3 regions of the Lysinibacillus sp. NPDC094403 genome follow, and region 2 is predicted to be linked to each of the others. Evidence: riboswitches for the same ligand, from Rfam matches in the RefSeq annotation. Region 2 holds a riboswitch; each other region holds the start of a gene.
The links. A riboswitch is a leader RNA that binds a small molecule or an ion and turns the genes downstream of it on or off. The one in region 2 is predicted to bind cobalamin.

Region 1 (6,408 bases), on a different contig from region 2:
GCTCAAAATAAAGGTGTTGTTGTTGAATCACTTGATTGGTGGAATCAATATTTAGTAGGCTTCGGTCGCATTCAATAAGCCTTACTATTCTATAGACGATTTAAATAACAAAAAGGTCATCTTTGTAAAAAAAAAATTACAAAGATGATCTTTTTTTTTATTTGATATAGCGTTTCACCCACCTCAAACGCTAAATTCATCATGCCAAATAACTGAAAACCTACAAACACTGCATGTAGTAAAGTTAATAACTGATATGGTTACCCATTAATTTAGGCTCGACTACTCGACGAATAATGAGTAAAATAACATCTAGGATAAATAAATTTTACATAAGTAGACATATTTACTACTAATAGGTGATAAAGCCCTAGCCACTAAAATGATAATGGAACCGAAGAAAAGAATGACATCAATTATCCATAAAATGATTGTTATAGCTTGCATATTTAAGTTGGATAAATAGTAGGCTAGTAAGTGTGACACCTCCAATAATAAAGCTGACGAGTAAATGTGACTTCATATATCCAAAGAAACGTTTCCTTGCATGTTGAGTCGCGTTTCTGATAATTTTGAAATATGTAATTAGGAAGCTTGCTTTGAAATTTAAAGTTTGCGACTTAAGTTGTGGAGTAATGAAGTAACGAATAATAGAAATTAAGATAATGTTTACTATGTAAAGAAAAACACCCGCAATTTTAAGACATATTTACCATCATTGTTTGAAGAGATTTGACTTTAAAAGAGTGCAGCTACGGCTAAAGAAATAATCATAATTAACCTAAAAAAGTTCACTAGTATTAAATTATTTATAGACTCTCCTTCTTTACGCAAATTAAGTTAAGTGATCTAAAAGTTTTTTTCGTTCTGAAACAATAAAGGTAGGGATGAATTATGGAAAAAGAGATTTTGCAACTTTTTAGTAATTTAACAGAGCGTGACCGTGATATTCAATACAAATCATACGAAGAATTAATGAAAATTATGCAGGAACCAGTTGATTGGACATATTCAGTTTGGGAACAACTTGTTCAGGCACTTACATACAAAAATGGACATGTGCGTGCAAGTGCTGCACAATTTTTATGCGCATTGGCAGCAAAAAGTGATCCTGAAGAAAGGGTTTTGGAGGACTTTTTAAAGATTTGGGCAGTAACGTATGATGAAAAAACAGTAACTGCGAGGCATACTTTGCAGGCAATTTGGAAAATAGGCTTAGCAGGGCAGGTACAAAGAGATTTAGTCGTTTCATATTTGGCGAAAAGGTTTCAAATATGCTTAGACGAAAAGCACCCGACATTAATACGCTATGATATTATTGTATCCTTTAAAAAGCTATTCGATGAGACGAAAGACCCGAAGCTGCTAAAAATTGCGGAGCGTTTAATTGATGAAGAACAAGATGTTAAAAGCAAAAGAAAATATATGAAAGCCATCCATTAAAATTCGTGGAATGGCTATTTTTTTATGAAAATTCTTTCGTTGATAGAGAATTAGTTTATAATATATCCAGGCGTGTTGATTAGGAAAAAATAGGTTTATTATTGACCGATAATAGGATTTTTTTGTTGAAATTTTGCTAATGTTTGTTGATGCCCTTAGCGGAAAATGCTGTCTTTTAAAATGGTTAATAACACACCTGATAATATATGAAAAAGTAAAAGGAGTTAAACAATGAGTATTTATAATTATTTAGTAAAGAAGCCAAATGGTGAAATATTATCAATGGAAACTTATCGAGGAAAAACGCTGTTAATTGTTAATACAGCAAACAAGTGCCGTTTTACATATCAATTCGAAGACTTACAAAAAATGTATGACAAATATGGGAAAGATAATTTTGTCGTATTAGGTTTTCCTTGTGATCAATTTGATAATCAAAATCCTGAAGACGGCGAACAAACTACACAACTTTGTAAAATCAACTATGGTGTAACATTCCCAATTTTTGAATTGGTGCACGTAAATGGAGATGCGACACACCCATTATTCAATTATTTAAAGCACGAGATAGATTATCGCGAATTCGGCAAGGCAAGTATGCAGGAAAAAATGCTAGCAGAAGCAATTATCCAAATTGCACCTAGTTTTTTAGACGGTCGTAATATTCGCTGGAACTTTACAAAATTTTTAATAGATACAAATGGTAAAACAGTTGCACGCTTCGAACCTACAGATTCACAGCTTGATATTGAGCAAGCTATTGAAAGAATCTTATAAAACCTTGGATCAATACTAAAATCCGTTTTTGATTAAAAAAGTTGGTTGATGAAAGCATATGGAGGGAGGATTAGGCTTAGTTTACGGAAAGCTTCCTCCTACAGTGGAATGTGCAGTCAAGTACATATTGTGAAGAGCCATAACTTTAACTCTCGTGAAATCAGAATAGAGAATGATTTTGTATAGCTATGTAGAAAAAGGGCTTACTATTGTTCGTATTCATTTGTTTTCCGTTCATTTCAAAGCTATTTTTTCCTATCAATATATGTTAAACTGCTTTACAAGTGAATAATTCTTGCAGAATAAGGGTGCTAAACTATAGCATAATCGGGAATTCGGTGAAAAACCGAAGCTGTTTCCGCAACTGTAAGTACAGGAATCATAAAGATATACCACTGTCGAATTATTTGATGGGAAGGTTTTTTTATGACTCACAACATGATTGAATGTAGTGAACTGTACAAGCCAGGAGACCGACCTTTGTTTGAACGTATAGATAACTCTTCGGAAGCTAGGAGAATATGCGGCAAATACATAGGCTATGACGTGTCTATACGACACACTATTTATGTTATTTTCGTTGTTTCCTTAGGAGTGGGAACAGCGTTTTTTTATGTGCACTTATTAATTCACCTAATGAGATCTAAGGGTGTTTATAAAGTAAGAATTTTTCATGAAAGAAAGCGGGGACTTAGATTTGAAAAAAGATGCACGTTTTTCTTGTTATCCATTTATGCGTGAAAAGGCATCAACAGTAGATTTTGAAATTCGAACGGATAGCCTTACAACACATATTGGCGTCGCTTTGGCAGCAGTGAAAAAAGAAACGTTAGAGGTAGTAGCGGATGATTTATTAGCCATTTTGCCAATGGCTTACCATGTAAATGGCTCAGTCCGAGGTAAATTAGCGGTAACCGAAGATGATTTAACTTGGCTAAGTGATCGTTATGATTTCTATGTTAGTCATGTTAAGGAAGAAATACAGAGCTTTGTATTACCTCAAGGAACAGAGGCTGCTACTGCATTACATTTATGCCGTAGTGAGGCGAAAAAATCATATCGCATTTTGCACAAAGTATCTGAAGAACGAGAAGTACCAGCTATTCTTTTTGATTATTTAGGATTGCTAGCCAATGTTTTTTTTGTAATGGCTGTCTATATGAATCGGCATGCTGGTATTGCCGAAATACCGTTTATTAGTAAGTCATACCCGATGAAAAAGAAAAAGGAGAATCAATGAAATGAAGAAAATGTTTAAACTTCAATGGCTTTCTGTGTTGATGCTGGCACTTGTATTAGTTGGCTGTGGTGCGAAAGAGGATACTAAAAAAGATGCTATTTCTAAGGAAGATCAACAAGTTGAGAAAACTAGCTATAAAGTTAAGGATGACCGTGGCGTAGAAGTAGAGTTTGATGCCGTACCTAAAACTATTGTTTCATTACAGCCGAGTAATACAGAAATTTTATTTGCTTTAGGTGTGGGTGATAAAATCGTTGGTGCAACTGAGTATGATTCGTATCCAGAAGAAGCTCAAAAAATTGAGCGTGTTTCTGATACTGTAAAATTCAATAGTGAGCGTATTTTAGCGTTAAAGCCAGATGTCGTTATTGCTTATACGACTGGAGGCGATGATGAAAATTTAAATGCCTTAAAAGGTCTCGAAGATGCAGGTATTAAAGTGTTTGCCATTCAATCAGCTAAATCATTTGATGATGTTTACGGGGATATCCAACAAATCGCAACGGTAATGGGAATCAAAGATAAAGGCGACAAGTTAGATAAAGATATTAAAGCTAAAATTGCGGAAGTCCAAGCGAAAGTCAAAGATGTGAAAGAACCGAAAAATATCTACTTAGAAATTAGTCCAAAGCCAGACTTATATACAGCTGGTTCTGGTACATTCCAACAAGAGATTTTAAATGCTGCAAATGTAAAGAACGTTTTTGCTGACCTCAAAAGCTGGGCAAAGGTATCTGAGGAAGATATCATTGCGAAAAACCCAGAAGTCATTTTAACAACAGTAAACTATGTGAAAGATCCAGCGGCAGAAATCCTTTCTCGTGATGGATGGAATTCAATCACTGCCATTCAAAATAAAGCAGTTTACTATATAGATACTGATATTTCGAACCGTCCAGGTCCACGTATTGGCGAAGCTGTTGAGTTAATAGCAAAAGCCGCATACCCTGAGTTATTTAAATAGTCTATATGGAAAAATAGAATTTTGGAGCTGTCCTTTAAAAAGGGCAGCTTTTTTAATAGGTAATTACTCTGGTAGTGTGAACACTTCACTATGAAGATTCCTTGACCCCGCTCCGCTTTGGGGAAAAAGTGATCGGGTAAGGTGAAAAAGTGCTCCGCTTTGTGGAAGAAGTGATCGGGAAGAGTGGATAACTGCTCTACTTCGGTGAGAAGTGATCAGATAATACGGCCACCCGCTCCACTCCGACAGACAAAGAAGCCCTCAAATAAATACTCTTAAAGCTCTAAGTAGTGTATAACATTTCCTAGTGCGAAAATTGGTATTATATCGAATTGTTCTATAAAATAGAGATAAGAATGCTTGCTAACAGAGAGAGGTGCAGTGAGTGAAACAGTTTGATATGAAGATTATTCCGTTTGAGGCAGTCTATAATTTCCGTGATATGGGTGGTTATAAGTCGAGAGATGGTCGTGCTGTTAAGAATGGTTTGATTTATCGTTCAGCAGCACTTGGTAAAATGACGAAAGCAGATAAGGAGCTTTTTGAAACACTAGATGTGAAAACAATTTTTGATTATCGAGACAACCATGAGGCTCAAAATAATCCTAATCCGGTATTCCCGTATGCCAAGAATATTCAAATACCAGCAAAGGGAAATCATGCTTTTGAGATGCCTACAAATACTGGTGGAAAAGATTTTTATAAGGTTGTAAGCCCAGAGATGTTCCGAGAATTTTACGCGCAAATGCCTTTTAATAATGCCTCGTTCAAGGAGTTAATGGCAATGATTCAACACCCTGAAAATTTAGGGCTTGTTCATCATTGCGCTGTCGGGAAGGATCGAACAGGTATTGGCAGCGCACTTATTTTACTTGCTTTAGATGTACCTGAGGAAACGATTATGGAGGACTATTTAGATACGAATGTACATCTACGTCCTTTGGTAGAGAGAATGGCTCAGACAATCCAACATGATTATAGCGATCAAGAATTACAGCAATTTTATGCCTTAATGTCTGCCAGTGAGGAGTATTTACAAGCTGCATTTGATGCAATGGAAAACCGATATGGCTCTAAGACCGCTTTTTTAGAGAGTGAGTTTGGCTTAACAACAGAAAAACGTAAGCAATTGCAGGATCATTGCTTAATATAATAAGAAACCCTTTCACATAAAATTGTGAAAGGGATTTTTACGTATTATACTAGCTTTGCATGTTTCATTAGAAAAAACCCTTTATAGCCTAAAAATCTATGATAAGATACTATATATTTTTATCCCGCGTTAACGGGCAGTAATTTATCTTTATTGAAAGCGAAGCGTCAGGTACTGCCCGTAAAAATCTTTATAAAGCGTATAGGAGAAGTGAAAAGTATTGGCAGATGCATTGAGAGAAAGTGATATAAAAGAGACAAACAAGTTAAGTTTATTCCATTTAACGTGGCCGATATTCTTGGAAGTATTTTTATTTATGTTAATGGGATTAGCCGATACTTTTATGCTTAGTGCTTTATCAGATAATGCTGTATCCGGGGTTGGTGCAGCCAATCAATATATTCATATTGCAATTTTAATACTTGAAGTAGTTGGTAATGGTGCTTCCATTGTTGTATCTCAATATTTAGGCTCAAGGCGCGTTTTTGAAGCGGCGAAGATTTCCGCTTTAGCAGTAACGATGAATTTGGCCGTTGGACTTTTGATGAGTGTTTTATTTTTCTTCTTTTCGAGTCATTTAATGACCATGATGAACTTGCAGGGGGAAGTGCTTAAATACGCCCAAAGCTATTTGGTGATTATAGGAAGCTTCATTTTTTTACAGGCAGTTATAAATGCGTTAGCAGCGATTATCCGTGTGCATGGATGGACAAAGCAAACGATGTATGTATCTCTGGGGATGAATGTGCTACATGTTGTATTAAACTACGGTTTAATTTTTGGTAACCTTGGATTACCGGAGCTAGGTGTAAAAGGAGCGGCTATTTCTTC
Region 2 (6,408 bases):
TACAAGAAAAAAAGCCACCCTGAATTTTTCAAAGTGACTATTTAATAAAATACTAATATTAACTTTCTCCATAACGTGGGGTTGATTTCCGTTCCGCTACAGGGTCTCTGGCCAACAGATGTTTTTTGTGCGAAAGCGTAGTGCTAACGAAGCGGCAGCAGCAACAGCACCGATGTTGGTCACGAAGGCGTTATCACAGGACGTGATGGTTTTAGCCTTCGTTCTTCTACCTTAGTTGATAAAAACTGAAATTGTTCCGATAAAACGAGAAAATATTCCGATAAAAGCTAAAATTGTTCCGATAAAATAAGATTTTGTTCCGATAAATCTTAAAAGTATTTACGCTTTCCCGAGGGCGTCCGATGAGCCGCTTCACTCCCGCAGCTCAATGTCATCCACAACTTTTGGTGATCAAATTATTTTTTAAAGACATTGCCGCTTCGAATATATTCGATATCCGCGACATTCAATCGATGATTTACAACCCGTGCTACTGCAAATAAATAATCAGATAGACGGTTTAAATATTTTTGTACAATTGTCGGTACGTCTTCGATTTCCTTCATAAGCGTTACCATTTGACGCTCTGCTCGACGTGCTACTGTGCGAGCAATGTGTAAAGTTGCAGCTGCTGGCGCACCACCTGGCAGAATAAAGCGTTGTAACGGTGGTGCTTCGTCTGACAATGCATCAATACGTGATTCCAACACTTCTATCGGCTGCTCTGCTAGCTTATAATGACGTTCCTTCATGACGTTAGCAAGGTCTCCACCCGCATCAAAAAGCTCATGCTGAATCGTTTCTAAATCAATTAGAATATCCTTGAATAGCTCACGATCTAGTTCACTGACAGCCTTACCAATAAAAGAATTTAATTCATCGATGGCCCCATATGTTTCAACGCGTAAGCTATCTTTATCAACGCGTCCACCGATAAGACTTGTTTTCCCCGTATCGCCTGTTTTTGTGTAAAGCTTCATTTCTCTCATCTCCTAAAATTATTTTATCAATTTCGCCTTGGCGTAATTGCGTCCGGATTTTGAATTGTGCCCAGGCCTGCACGATGCAGGTCAGTTAGCCGTTTTCGCAGGATGCGAAGGTTTTAGGCTAACATCCTTTTTCATTCCTTTGAAAATCCGTGACATCCGCCGGAGGCATTATCTTCATTCAGCAGGTTTATCTGCTGAATGAAGATAATTTTTTATTGCCTGCACAGTTGTTTCAAAAACACCTTTACCGATAATTTTGCCTACATCAGTAATTGGGCCTCCGTACAGCATTTCTTCCCCTTTTTGTGTTGCCGCAATCAATAAACTATCTGTAGCAGTGCCTGTCGCAATCGTACCACTAAGCTCATCACGAATATTTTCTGATTGTAATGCCTTTGTTTTCGCCTCATTTGCTGTCATCATTGCTTGGAAAAACGCTTCTTCTGATAAACAACCATTAACGATAACCCACGTATTTATAGTACCAATATATGGTTCACCCTGCCTTTCATGTGTACGAGACACATCAACAGCATTGCCAACTCCAGCCGTAACAGCAACAAGGACGCTGCCAAAGGAAGCTTTAAATTCATTAATAGCTACTAGGTTTGTTGGTACAGCTGTTAACATGACGACAGTACTTGTAGATGCAAAATGCTCCTTCAGTAAAAATTCAGCGACTTCTCTCTTTACATCACTAATCACATAATCTATTGGTACAGAGCGATTTAACAGACAATCATACCAACCGATACCCGGATTATGAACAGCTGAGGACACCGTTTTTAAAGGAAACTCTGATTGAAGCTGAATGTAATGATCTGTAACAGTGAAGTTTTCTTTTTTAATGACAGCACGTTGCTGATGTTCAGCTAAAGCTGGCATCATTGTAATTTGAGGCTTTGGAATTTCAGGATGTGCATAGGTTGCAACTCGCGCATGATAGACGTCTTCGATTTGCGAAGCGATTAATACTTCATGTGGCTCCCCAAATGCCCGCATCCGTCCTTCCTCCATTAGTAACAATTCATCACAATAGAGGGAAGCTAAATTCATATCATGTAGTACCATAATAACGGTCAAACCACATTCTATTGCTTCCTTTCGCACCATATCTAAAATTTGACGTTGATGAGCAATATCTAGATGGTTCGTTGGCTCATCTAACAGTAATATTTCCGCTGTTTGTGCAAGAGCTTGAGCTACAAAAACTCTTTGCTGTTCACCGCCCGATAAAAATTCCATCGATGTCTGTTCATAGCGTTTCACACCTGTTTGCATCATTGCATGTTGGACTGCCTGTTCATCACGATCAGTCCAGCTCGAAAAAAAGCCTGTTTGATGTGGATAACGTCCAAGAGATACCGCCTCTCGTACACTGTTTGAAAAGGCATTAGCATGTAATTGTGGCAGCACCGCCATTTTTTTTGCTAAAGCACGAGCATTGTAAGAGCTACTATTTTTACCATCTATTAATATAGTGCCTGCAGTTGCTGGTAGTATGCCACTTATTACTTTTAACAATGTAGATTTCCCACTACCATTCGGCCCTAAAATCCCTAGTATTTTTCCTTTTTTAACAGAAAAACTTATATCCTGGACGATCGGTACGTCTTCATAGCCACCAGAAAGATGTTCAACAACAATCATGCCCGTACCCCCTTGCCTCTACGTTGCTTATAAAAAATATAGGAAAAAACGGGCGCCCCAATAAATGCAGTAATTACACCAATCGGTAGCTCTCTTGGCATAATAATTGTTCGTGCTACTAAATCACAAATAATCAGCAATGTTGCACCATTTAAAAATGATAATGGCAATAAATGACGGTGATCTGAACCCCAAATCATTCTCGTCATATGAGGAACTACTAAACCAACAAAGCCAATCGTTCCAGAAACAGCTACCGCAGCTCCTGTCAACATTGATCCACCCACTAAAATAATATATTTACTGCGTTTAACATTGACACCTAAATGCTTTGCGCGTTCTTCTCCATATAACAGAACGTTTAACTCGCGTCTTTGTGTCCAAAGCATAATTGAGCCAATTATCACAAACGGAATAATCATTTGAACAAAAGGCCAACCCCGCATCGATACTGAGCCGAGTAGCCATCCGATAACTTGCCGTAGCTCTTCACCAGATAATGCAATCATTAACGAAATCAAGGAACCTAAAAATGAACTAAATATAACCCCTGTTAATATAAGAGTTTCCATTTTTAGCGAGCGGTCTACTATTCTAGCAAAACCCATGACAGCTACCATCGTTAATATGGCACCTATCATACTAAAGGTCGGTAACGTAAAATGGCCGACTACAGGTATGGACATACTAAAGAAAATCGTCATAACTGCACCCACTGATGCACCAGAGGAAACACCTAACGTATAAGGATCAGCCAAAGGGTTTTTTAATAAACCTTGAAAAGCTGCCCCTGCAATAGCAAGTGATGCCCCTACAAGCCCTGCCAGCAAAACTCTAGGTAACCGAATCTTCCATAAAATATTGGCAGCTGTTTCATCAGCCGCCTTATTCCACAATACTTCTAGTGGAATATGAACCGAGCCTATCGCTACACCACACCAGATGCTAATGACTAGAAGCGTAATCGCTATTATATAGGCTACAATTGTTTTACTCATTTAAACGCCTCTGGGTAGACGGCCTTCGCTAATTCCTCAAGACCATCTGCTAATCGAGGACCTTGACGGCTTGTCGTATTTTCATCCACTTGTACAATAGCTTTAGTTTTTACGGCCGTAATTGTCTCAAAGCCTGGACGTTTTGGAATTTTCGTTAAAATATCAGGTACATAATTATATGCCACTACAATGACATCTGGATTTTTCGCGATAATTTGTTCTGCATCAATTTTATACCAGCTATTTGAATCTGCTGCCACATTTTCGGCATGAATCATTTCTAGCATTTCATTCATAAATGTACCTTTACCAGCTGTATAAATTTCTGGCTCATCGGATGACTCTACAAATACTTTCTTTGGTTCAACACCCTCAAGTTTTGCTTCAATTTCTTTAACTTTTGCCTTCATATTTGCGACAATTTTTTTAGCCTCTTCTAATTTTCCTGTTGCACGACCAAGCTGTTCAATCGTTGTGTATGTTTCATCAAAGTTTTTTGCATCCGCTACAACAAATACTTTCACACCTGCAGCCTCAAGCTGTTCAATTGCTCCTTTTGAGTAACCCATACCCGATGCATGCGCAAAAACGATATCTGGTGTTAAAGCAATAATTTGTTCGATATTATAATCCATACCACCGACCTTTTCTTTTTTAGTTGCCTCTGATGGATAATCGTCATTATCTGTTACACCAACTATTTCATTATTTAGGCCAAGGCTAAATAAAATTTCTGTGTTACTCGGAATGAGAGAGACAATTTTTTCTGGAGGTGCTTCTAGCGTAATATCTTTGCCAGTAGCATCCGTTATCGTCATTGGAAATGTTGCTTGATCTACTTTTGATATCTCTTGTGGCTCAGAAGTTGCCGGCTTTTCATTTGTTGCCTCTTTAGTATTACATGCAGCCAGCAAGCCAATAGCTAAAAATGCTGATAATCCTATTTTCCAAATTTTCTTCATGCGAATGAATCCCCCTAAGTCTATCTGTGCATATAGTTAATGACTTGTTTTTCTGATTTATCGATATATTTTTGTTTTTATCGCCCAAGGTTGTGGGTTTATCGCCCAGCATTGTGAGATTATCATCCACTCTTTCAAATTTATCGACATTTATCTTACAAAACAAATACCCCTCATCATAAAAAATGAGGGGGTCAAATTTGCACAAAAATACATATACAAAATCCACCATCCTATCCTCGTAGGCTACAACGTGTTTTCTATAAAGGCAGGTCTCCTGGCTCGTGCTCCTTACGTTTTTTCAAGCCTTCCCGAAATTTTCAGTGGCGCAGATTGAAAAAACTCACACATACAGTGGCGGGACCGCATCGGAATTACACCGATTTCCCTTTTCACTTTACATTAGTAAAGAACCTTTATAATATTCAGTTGATTTCATTATACATGAAAATCAAAAAAGTCGCCCCCATTCGAGACGACCTCTAATCGATTAAACTATGTCTGAGAAATACTGTACGGTTTTCATTGGGGCCCCCATTTCTCGCAATGCCCATGTGTTCTCTAAATAAATATCTGCTAGCTTCTCATATTTGCCGCCGAATCTTTGCGCCCATTCAACTGCTACAACACTTTCATATAAATGTGCCATTTTCTCTGCGACCTTTTTTGCCTCAAACGTTTTCGTCGCATCATCTAAACGGCTAAATGTTTGCAAAGTTGAATCTAGTTTAGCTAATTGCTTCACTACAATTTTGACTAATGGACTGTCAGCTAGTTTTTCTAGACGTTCCTCCATGACACGAACAAACATTTCGTGCACATGAAACTTATCAACTAAACGAATGAGCTCTAAAGCTAAAATATTCGCTGTCCCCTCCCACACAGTAAGTACCTGCGCATCTCTTAATAACCGAGGTGTAACAAAATCTTCAATATAGCCGTTTCCGCCATGTAATTCAATTGCTTCACTAGCATAATGTACAGCTTGCTCTGCCGTTTCTTTTTTCATGATCGCAATATACAAGCGATTTAAAATGATGTCCTCTTTATTCCCCTGTCCACTAGTTACCTTATCGTACAGCTGAATAAGATCAAAAACCGTAGCAACTTCCACATGAAGCTTGGCAGCGAATTTCCCTAGCGTATCCTGAATCATAGGGTATTGCGTTAAAGGCTTACCAAATGCATGACGATTTGTCACATAGTGCTTCGCCTCTAAATATCCGCGGCGCATAATGCCTATAGAAGCAACCGCATTACAAATTCTTGATAAATTAAGCGCCTCCAGCATATAGTAAATTCCTTTATTTGGATCACCCACAACGTAAGCTAGCGCACCATCAAATTCCACCTCACCTGAAGGTACTGCTTTAACACCCAGCTTATCCTTTAAACGTCGAATGCGAAGGTTATTAACAGTGCCATCTTCATTTCGCCATGGAACTGCAAATAATGTTAAGCCCTTTGAACCTGCCTGAGCCCCTTCCATACGTGCCAATACCATGGCTACCCCACACATTCCTGCGTTAGACGCGAAATATTTCTCACCATATAAACGATATTGATCGCCGTCCTGTCTTGCCTCTACAACATTCGCACCAACATCAGAGCCACCTTGACGCTCCGTTAAAAAAGTAGCCCCCTCATATAGCTCTGTCTCTCCTGTTGCACAAACATGTGGTAAAAATCGCTCCTTCACCTCATCACTTGCATAATGATCAAGTAAAAAAGCCGTTGCCATTGTTAAAGTAACAGGACAGTAAAAGCCTGGCTCCGTATGTGATAGTAAATAACCTTGAGCAAAGCTGT
Region 3 (6,408 bases), on a different contig from region 2:
TATCATTGGCAATTCCGGTAACCCGCAGCCCTATGAATTAGTACCTACATTACAAGCGAAAGTACAATATGAGGGCGATCAGCATATAAAAGAAGTTTTAAAGATTTTCCGCACACTCGAAGCAGAAGAACCATCATTACGTGTACTATGGCAAGAAAAATTCCAAGAAATTCATGTTCATATTATGGGTGTCATCCAACTCGAGGTTCTTATTGACGTGCTTAACAAACGCTTCTCGCTAGATATCTCATTTAGCGAACCACAGATTTTATATATGGAAACGATCACAACAACCGTGACAGGCTATGGTCATTTTGAGCCATTAAAGCATTATGCAGAAGTACATTTATTAATGGAGCCAAATACTCGCGGTACTGGTAATACATTTGTCAATGCATGTCACGCGGATGATTTATCTGTTGGGCATCAACGACTCATTGAAAAACATCTATTTGAGCGCGATCATCATGGGCTGTTAACCGGTTTTCCTGTGACAGATATTCGCTTCACTCTCTTAACGGGACGCGCACACATTAAACATACTGACGGTGGCGATTTCCGCGAGGCAACATTCCGTGCATTACGACAAGGGCTGGAGCAAGCAGAAAATGTATTACTAGAGCCCTATTACCGCTTTAAGCTCAAAGCGCCTAGTGATTTTATTGGTCGCATGATGACCGACATTCAGCAAGCTGCTGGTACATTTGACGCGCCAATCTTAACTGAAAATGATGCGATTTTAACTGGCCGAGCCCCTGTCGCAACATTTATGAGCTACAGTACAACCTTTGCCGCCTACACCAATGGTAAGGGCGTACTTTCTCTACAATTTGATGGTTATGATATGTGTCACAATACAGAAGACATTATTGCGCAAATTGGCTACGATAAGAACGCCGACCCTGAATATACATCTTCTAGCATTTTTTGTGCAAAAGGCAAGGGCTACTCCGTTCCATGGCATGAAGCAGAGGAAGCTATGCATTGTATTAAGTAAATTTAAAAACAGGACATGATTTGTTATATATCATTGTCCTGTTTTTTATGTTTCGTGGGGATTTACTGTGCTATCGTGGGGATTCTTGCTTCGCGTGGGTATTCTGCGCTCGCGCGGGTATTCTCTTCCCTTTCGCGGGTATTTGCTCTGCTTCCGCGGGTATTCTACTTCCTTTCGCGGGTATTTGCTCTGCCTCCGCGGATATTCTGCCCTCGCGCGGGTATTTACTCTGCTTCCGCGGGTATTCTCTTGCTTCGCGCGGGTATTCTACTTCCTTTCGCGGGTATTTGCTCTGCTTCCGCGGGTATTCTCTTGCTTCGCGCGGGTATTCTACTTCCTTTCGCGGGTATTTGCTCTGTTTCCGCGGATATTCTGCCCTCGCGCGGGTATTTACTCTGCTTCCGCGGGTATTCTCTTGCTTCGCGCGGGTATTCTACTCCCTATCGCGGGTATTTGCTCTGCTTTCGCGGGTATTCTTCTTCATCTCGTGCTAATTCAATTTATAAAGCTTGTACTTTTTTCTGTGCCTGTTTGAACATGCGATATGAAGGTTCCACTAGAACGTAGCTATGGGAATTAGAAAAATCAATTAAAACCTTGCCAGGTCGACTTTTCAATAGTTGCAATTTATCAATCAATGCTAACAATAGCTCATGACCGTTACCACGTGGGTGCCAGTTTAAATGATAATCATTTAGTTCCTGCACTGCTTCTAAAAATTGATAATACTCTCGCTCTACAAAATTCATCAGTTTTTTGTCTTTATGAGCTACTTGAGATAAATCCTCTAAATATGTTTCATAAAAGCGCATTACTATCGAACACAATAAATCATTAGCACGGGCAGCACTTAGTATTGGCTTTGGAGCTTGGGAAAGTCGCTCTAAATTTGGTTTTGCACGAGTCGAATCAATGCGTGTAATTAAATGGTAATGCTCACCATTTACCTCATACACAATTGGATTTGTCGGCATATACATCATAAAACTATTTGTTTTTGTTTTAAGCTGATCTGTAATATTTGCCTTTGCAAAAAGGTGCCCATTAATACTTTCATTTTGAATCCAAATAATGTCTTTGTTATATAGAATTTGCTCAAATAATCGTTCATTACTAATAAGATTGCTAGCTATTAATTGATCAACAAGTGATTCTACAACCATTCTTGTTGTAGCTTTCTTTGAAACTTCAGTGCGTGGCTGTTTACAAATTTTCATATCTAAATATTGCGATTGCTGTGCTGTACATACATGAATATTCTTCATACGTGCATCCTCTTTTCGTACATATTTTCAAAACGGAAGTCATCAGTAAAAAAAGGATTTCCTATTAACCGAGGAAATCCTTCATTCTATCTCTTTCGTTCATCACATAAAGTCAAACAATGCCCAAATATGAAAGAATTAGCTTGATAGCAAATACCTTCTTTTATCTTGGGCGTTTGACGTACAGTGACGAACAGAGCATTCTGTTTTGTCAACATGCCACCTCCTATTCCTCGTAGGGTTATGGTGTGTACTCATAATAGGCAGGTCTCCTGACTTATGATCATCGCTACTTTTCCCCTTCCCGTCGTTAAACAGTGGTATTTGAAAAGTCGCTCACATTTACAGTTGCGGGACAGTGTCGGATTTGCACCGATTTCCCTTTTAAGTAAATTGCACGCAATTTACACCTATTATTTCACGCTATTCAGTTGTCATAGGAATCCTAGTGACTACACATTCCTATTAGATTATTAAATTCAATTGTAAAGGAGTGTATTTTCTAAGTCAAATGACACAATATATTCCAGTTTCTTGTTCTTTATCTTCTAGCTATTTTCTTTCCCAAAATGTGTTACATAAAAAATTGTTAATTATAGTTTTCGAGGTAATTTCCTTTTTCAAAAAATTCTTTTGAACTTAGGGCAGTCCATTCCTCTGGTGTTAAAGTTGGGTTCAAATCAAGATAGGATTTAACCAATTTATAGCCTACACCGTAACCATATAAACTTGGAAGGCCGTTACCTCCCATAATAATTTCGTAAGTCCGAGAATTACGGTGTTTACTTTGTCTACCAGAGGTTCTTATTACATCTTCGGAGCTTTTCGTAATTTAGTTGCTTGCTCAAATGAAAATGCGAGTTTTATTAGAACATCTTCACTAAATGCAGTTCCTGCGAAAGTTATGCCAAATGGTCTCCCATTTTCCATATACCCTGCTGGGACGGCAATAGACGGATAACCAGCTTTTGCACTAATTGTCGAACCTATATATGATGGAAAGATAATCGCATCTAATTCATATTTTTTTAATGTATAGTCGATTCCTTGCTCTTGAGAAAAATACAAATCCTCTAATTTTGCATTTAAATATTCAGGATCTCTTAACGTGTTCGGTAAATACTCTCTCGATTCCAATTTATCCTGCCCATATTTCAACGAGTTTTCTTTCGATAGTTTATTAAATTGAATTAACTCAGAGATAGAATGTACAGGCATGTGTGAAGGTAGATTGACAAGGAAATTATTTAAACTATGCTTTAATTCATATTGCGGTACTCCCCATTTCCAGTCTCTATGGAAAGAAGGAATCTCGATGTCTTCAATAATAACGGCTCCTTGCTCTCTTATAACCTGAATTGCATTATTAAAAAGTGTTTCATCATATTCTCCTGAGTCATAATAAGCTTTCGGGGCATTATTATACACTCCAATTCTAGCGCCCTTTAATCCTGTAGCATCTAAAAAACTGGTGTAATCCTTAAATAACCTTCTTTCACTTTTATATGTAGCGACGTCGTCTTGATCTACTCCTGTTAATACTCCCAATAAAATAGCTGCATCTGTTACTGTTCTAGCCATTGGCCCTGCTGTGTCTTGAGAGTAAGTAAACGGTATAATGCCTCGTCGGCTAATTAGCCCAACAGTCGGTTTTATGCCGACAACTGAATTTTGAATAGCAGGATTTAATATCGAGGCGTCTGTCTCAGTTCCAATTGATAAAACAGAAAAATTCGATGCTACTGCTACTGCCGAGCCCGTGCTAGATCCTCCTACAAAAAGTTCTGGATCACCATAAGGATTAAGTGTTTGTCCACCTCGAGAACTATAGCCTGCCCACATCGTACTCGACATACCGTTCGCTAATTCAGTCATATTTGCTTTCCCTAAAATTACAGCCCCCGCTTCACGAAGCTTTTTTACTAGAAATGCATCTTGCTTAGCTAAATAGTTTTCTAATGCTATTGCGCCTGCACTAGTATGCATAAAATCTTTCGTTTCGATATTGTCTTTTAAAACAACCGGAATTCCGTGTAGAGGCCCTCTAGTCCCTTTCGTCATTCTTTCCTCATCTAAAGCTTCAGCAATAAATATCGCTTCAGGATTAATTTCAAGCATAGAATTAATTTTTCGTCCACCTTGATCATAGTTAGCAATTCTGTGTAAATAATACATAGTTAATTCTTTTGATGTTATATCACCTTGTACCATAGCTTTCTGAATATCGATTACTGACAATTCTTCTTTAAGAAAACTATTAAAATATTTCTCCATTCATGTTCCCCACCCTTCTTTCAAGATTATACCAAAAAATCAATTTATACCTAAAACATAATTAAATTTCAAAGCCTCCTCAGCCACCCGCAGTCGGATAAGTATGCATGCTAACTCAAAGCTCGACAAGTAGTTAACGTGTAAACATAAATGTTAAACTGCCCCACACATATTAATCTAATGGCTTAAGTTTATGTATATAACCTGTGCTTCTGTTTGTCTCACACTCTCCAATTAATTACCAAATAATGATCTGATGTGCTACACTTTCTATACAGATAAAATTTTCAGTTAGTTTAGAAATGGGTGGGAACGGGATCATATGAAGAAGCTTAGAGGTATTTGGGGTGTCACAATGTGCATATATGGCGTGTCTTTATATATCAAATATTTTCAAAAAGTCAGTGAAGGATGGAATATTACCCTTCATGTTTTATCAGGGAGTTTATGTATTATAGGATTTTCATTAATTGTTCAAGCAATAAGAGTACATAAATAATCTGGCGCTACTATCTCAAGAAAAGATCAGGTTGAGAGGTGAATGAAATTGAATAATATTAATATCCAATTTGGAACACTAATGCTTTTTCTAATTGTGCTTGTTTTAGTAATTAGTATTTTTGGATTTATCATTAGAAAGCTGTTAGGTGTCGAAAGAAAGAAATGGTTTTCTTATAATCACATTAACGAAAGACATAAAAAACTAGATTGGTCTGTACGAATAATTTTTACAAGTCTATTATTAATAAGTTCTTATTACACGATATACAATGACACAATTGGAATTCCTTGGTTTTTCAAAACATGGTTTATATTAATTGTCTTTTTAGTAACATCTGAAATGTTACGAGCATTTATGGAATGGAAATACGCGGATAATAAAAGAGATTTTCTTGCTACTATCGCAGAACTGATGTTTATGATCAGCATAGTATTTTTGGTGATAACAACTGGTTTTTTCGGCTTATTTAATGTTTAATACCGAATCTATTAAGCAGTTGATAACACCGGTAAATCAATGCACTTGGTATAAAATAATAAAGGCTATTTCGCAGAAAATTTATTCCTGCAAAATAGCCCTTTTTTATTAAGTAATATAGTTCTTTCAATTATTGTCCACTAAATCTTTGTGTAAGCTTTTGTAAATTTTCAGCTTGTACACATAAGTCTTCCGACACCACCGTGTTGACCGCCTGCATAGAGGCACTTTGCTCATCAACTGACTGCAGAATGACCTCAGTATAATTAGATAATTTATCCATTCCGTTTGCAATTGTCGATACTAATTTTGTCACTTCATTCGAGCTACTTGAAAGCTCTTCTGCTGTTGCGGAAATATCCTCAAGCTGGTTCGTCATTTTGCTAACATGCTGAGAGATTGTACCAAACGACTTTGTAGCCTCATCAATGACATAGACGCCCTGTTGAACGTTTTTCAAGTCCTCTTCGACAGCGGTAGCCACTTGTTTTGTATCGCTTTCAATGCCAACAACAAGTTCGACAATTTGAATAGCAGAATGCTTTGATTGCTCTGCCAATTTTCGAACTTCCTCCGCTACTACTGCAAAACCTTTACCATGCTCTCCAGCCCGCGCCGCTTCAATCGCTGCATTTAATGCAAGCAAATTCGTTTGATCTGTAATAGCCGTAATCATATCTGTCATAGACTTGATATCTGTCATTTTACTTGATAATTGTTGCATTAATTCACTTGTTTTTTCAGTGGAAGTTGAAATAAACTCCATTTGATTTTTAGCTACGTGTAAAATTTCCGCACCGTTGCCTGCAATGTCATTTGCTTCTTTTGCATGATCAAAAACGTCTTGCGTTGCCACGGTAATACGTTCAATACCGTCAGCAGTTTCCTGCATT

Region 1: it holds a riboswitch for cobalamin, as region 2 does, so the genes downstream of both, ACQKMV_RS13875 (ATP:cob(I)alamin adenosyltransferase) here and ACQKMV_RS00480 (ABC transporter substrate-binding protein) in region 2, are expected to answer to the same signal.
Region 3: it holds a riboswitch for cobalamin, as region 2 does, so the genes downstream of both, ACQKMV_RS12490 (hypothetical protein) here and ACQKMV_RS00480 (ABC transporter substrate-binding protein) in region 2, are expected to answer to the same signal.

The regions. Positions count from the first base shown of each region.
Region 1 is NZ_JBNNTL010000008.1:51,486-57,893, forward strand. It holds gene ACQKMV_RS13860 (NlpC/P60 family protein) at 1-78, shown strand, start outside; gene ACQKMV_RS13865 (hypothetical protein) at 895-1,443, shown strand; gene ACQKMV_RS13870 (glutathione peroxidase) at 1,675-2,220, shown strand; cobalamin riboswitch at 2,509-2,716, shown strand; gene ACQKMV_RS13875 (ATP:cob(I)alamin adenosyltransferase) at 2,918-3,460, shown strand; gene ACQKMV_RS13880 (ABC transporter substrate-binding protein) at 3,462-4,424, shown strand; gene ACQKMV_RS13885 (tyrosine-protein phosphatase) at 4,810-5,577, shown strand; gene ACQKMV_RS13890 (MATE family efflux transporter) at 5,798-6,408, shown strand, end outside.
Region 2 is NZ_JBNNTL010000001.1:97,730-104,137, reverse strand. It holds gene ACQKMV_RS00495 (cob(I)yrinic acid a,c-diamide adenosyltransferase) at 417-980, opposite strand; gene ACQKMV_RS00490 (adenosylcobinamide amidohydrolase) at 1,164-2,639, opposite strand; gene ACQKMV_RS00485 (FecCD family ABC transporter permease) at 2,636-3,637, opposite strand; gene ACQKMV_RS00480 (ABC transporter substrate-binding protein) at 3,634-4,599, opposite strand; cobalamin riboswitch at 4,850-5,032, opposite strand; gene ACQKMV_RS00475 (acyl-CoA dehydrogenase family protein) at 5,090-6,408, opposite strand, start outside.
Region 3 is NZ_JBNNTL010000007.1:7,231-13,638, forward strand. It holds gene ACQKMV_RS12485 (GTP-binding protein) at 1-997, shown strand, start outside; gene ACQKMV_RS12490 (hypothetical protein) at 1,498-2,262, opposite strand; cobalamin riboswitch at 2,508-2,691, opposite strand; gene ACQKMV_RS12495 (DUF2268 domain-containing putative Zn-dependent protease) at 2,852-3,094, opposite strand; gene ACQKMV_RS12500 (amidase family protein) at 3,070-4,536, opposite strand; gene ACQKMV_RS12505 (DUF4181 domain-containing protein) at 5,084-5,515, shown strand; gene ACQKMV_RS12510 (methyl-accepting chemotaxis protein) at 5,646-6,408, opposite strand, start outside.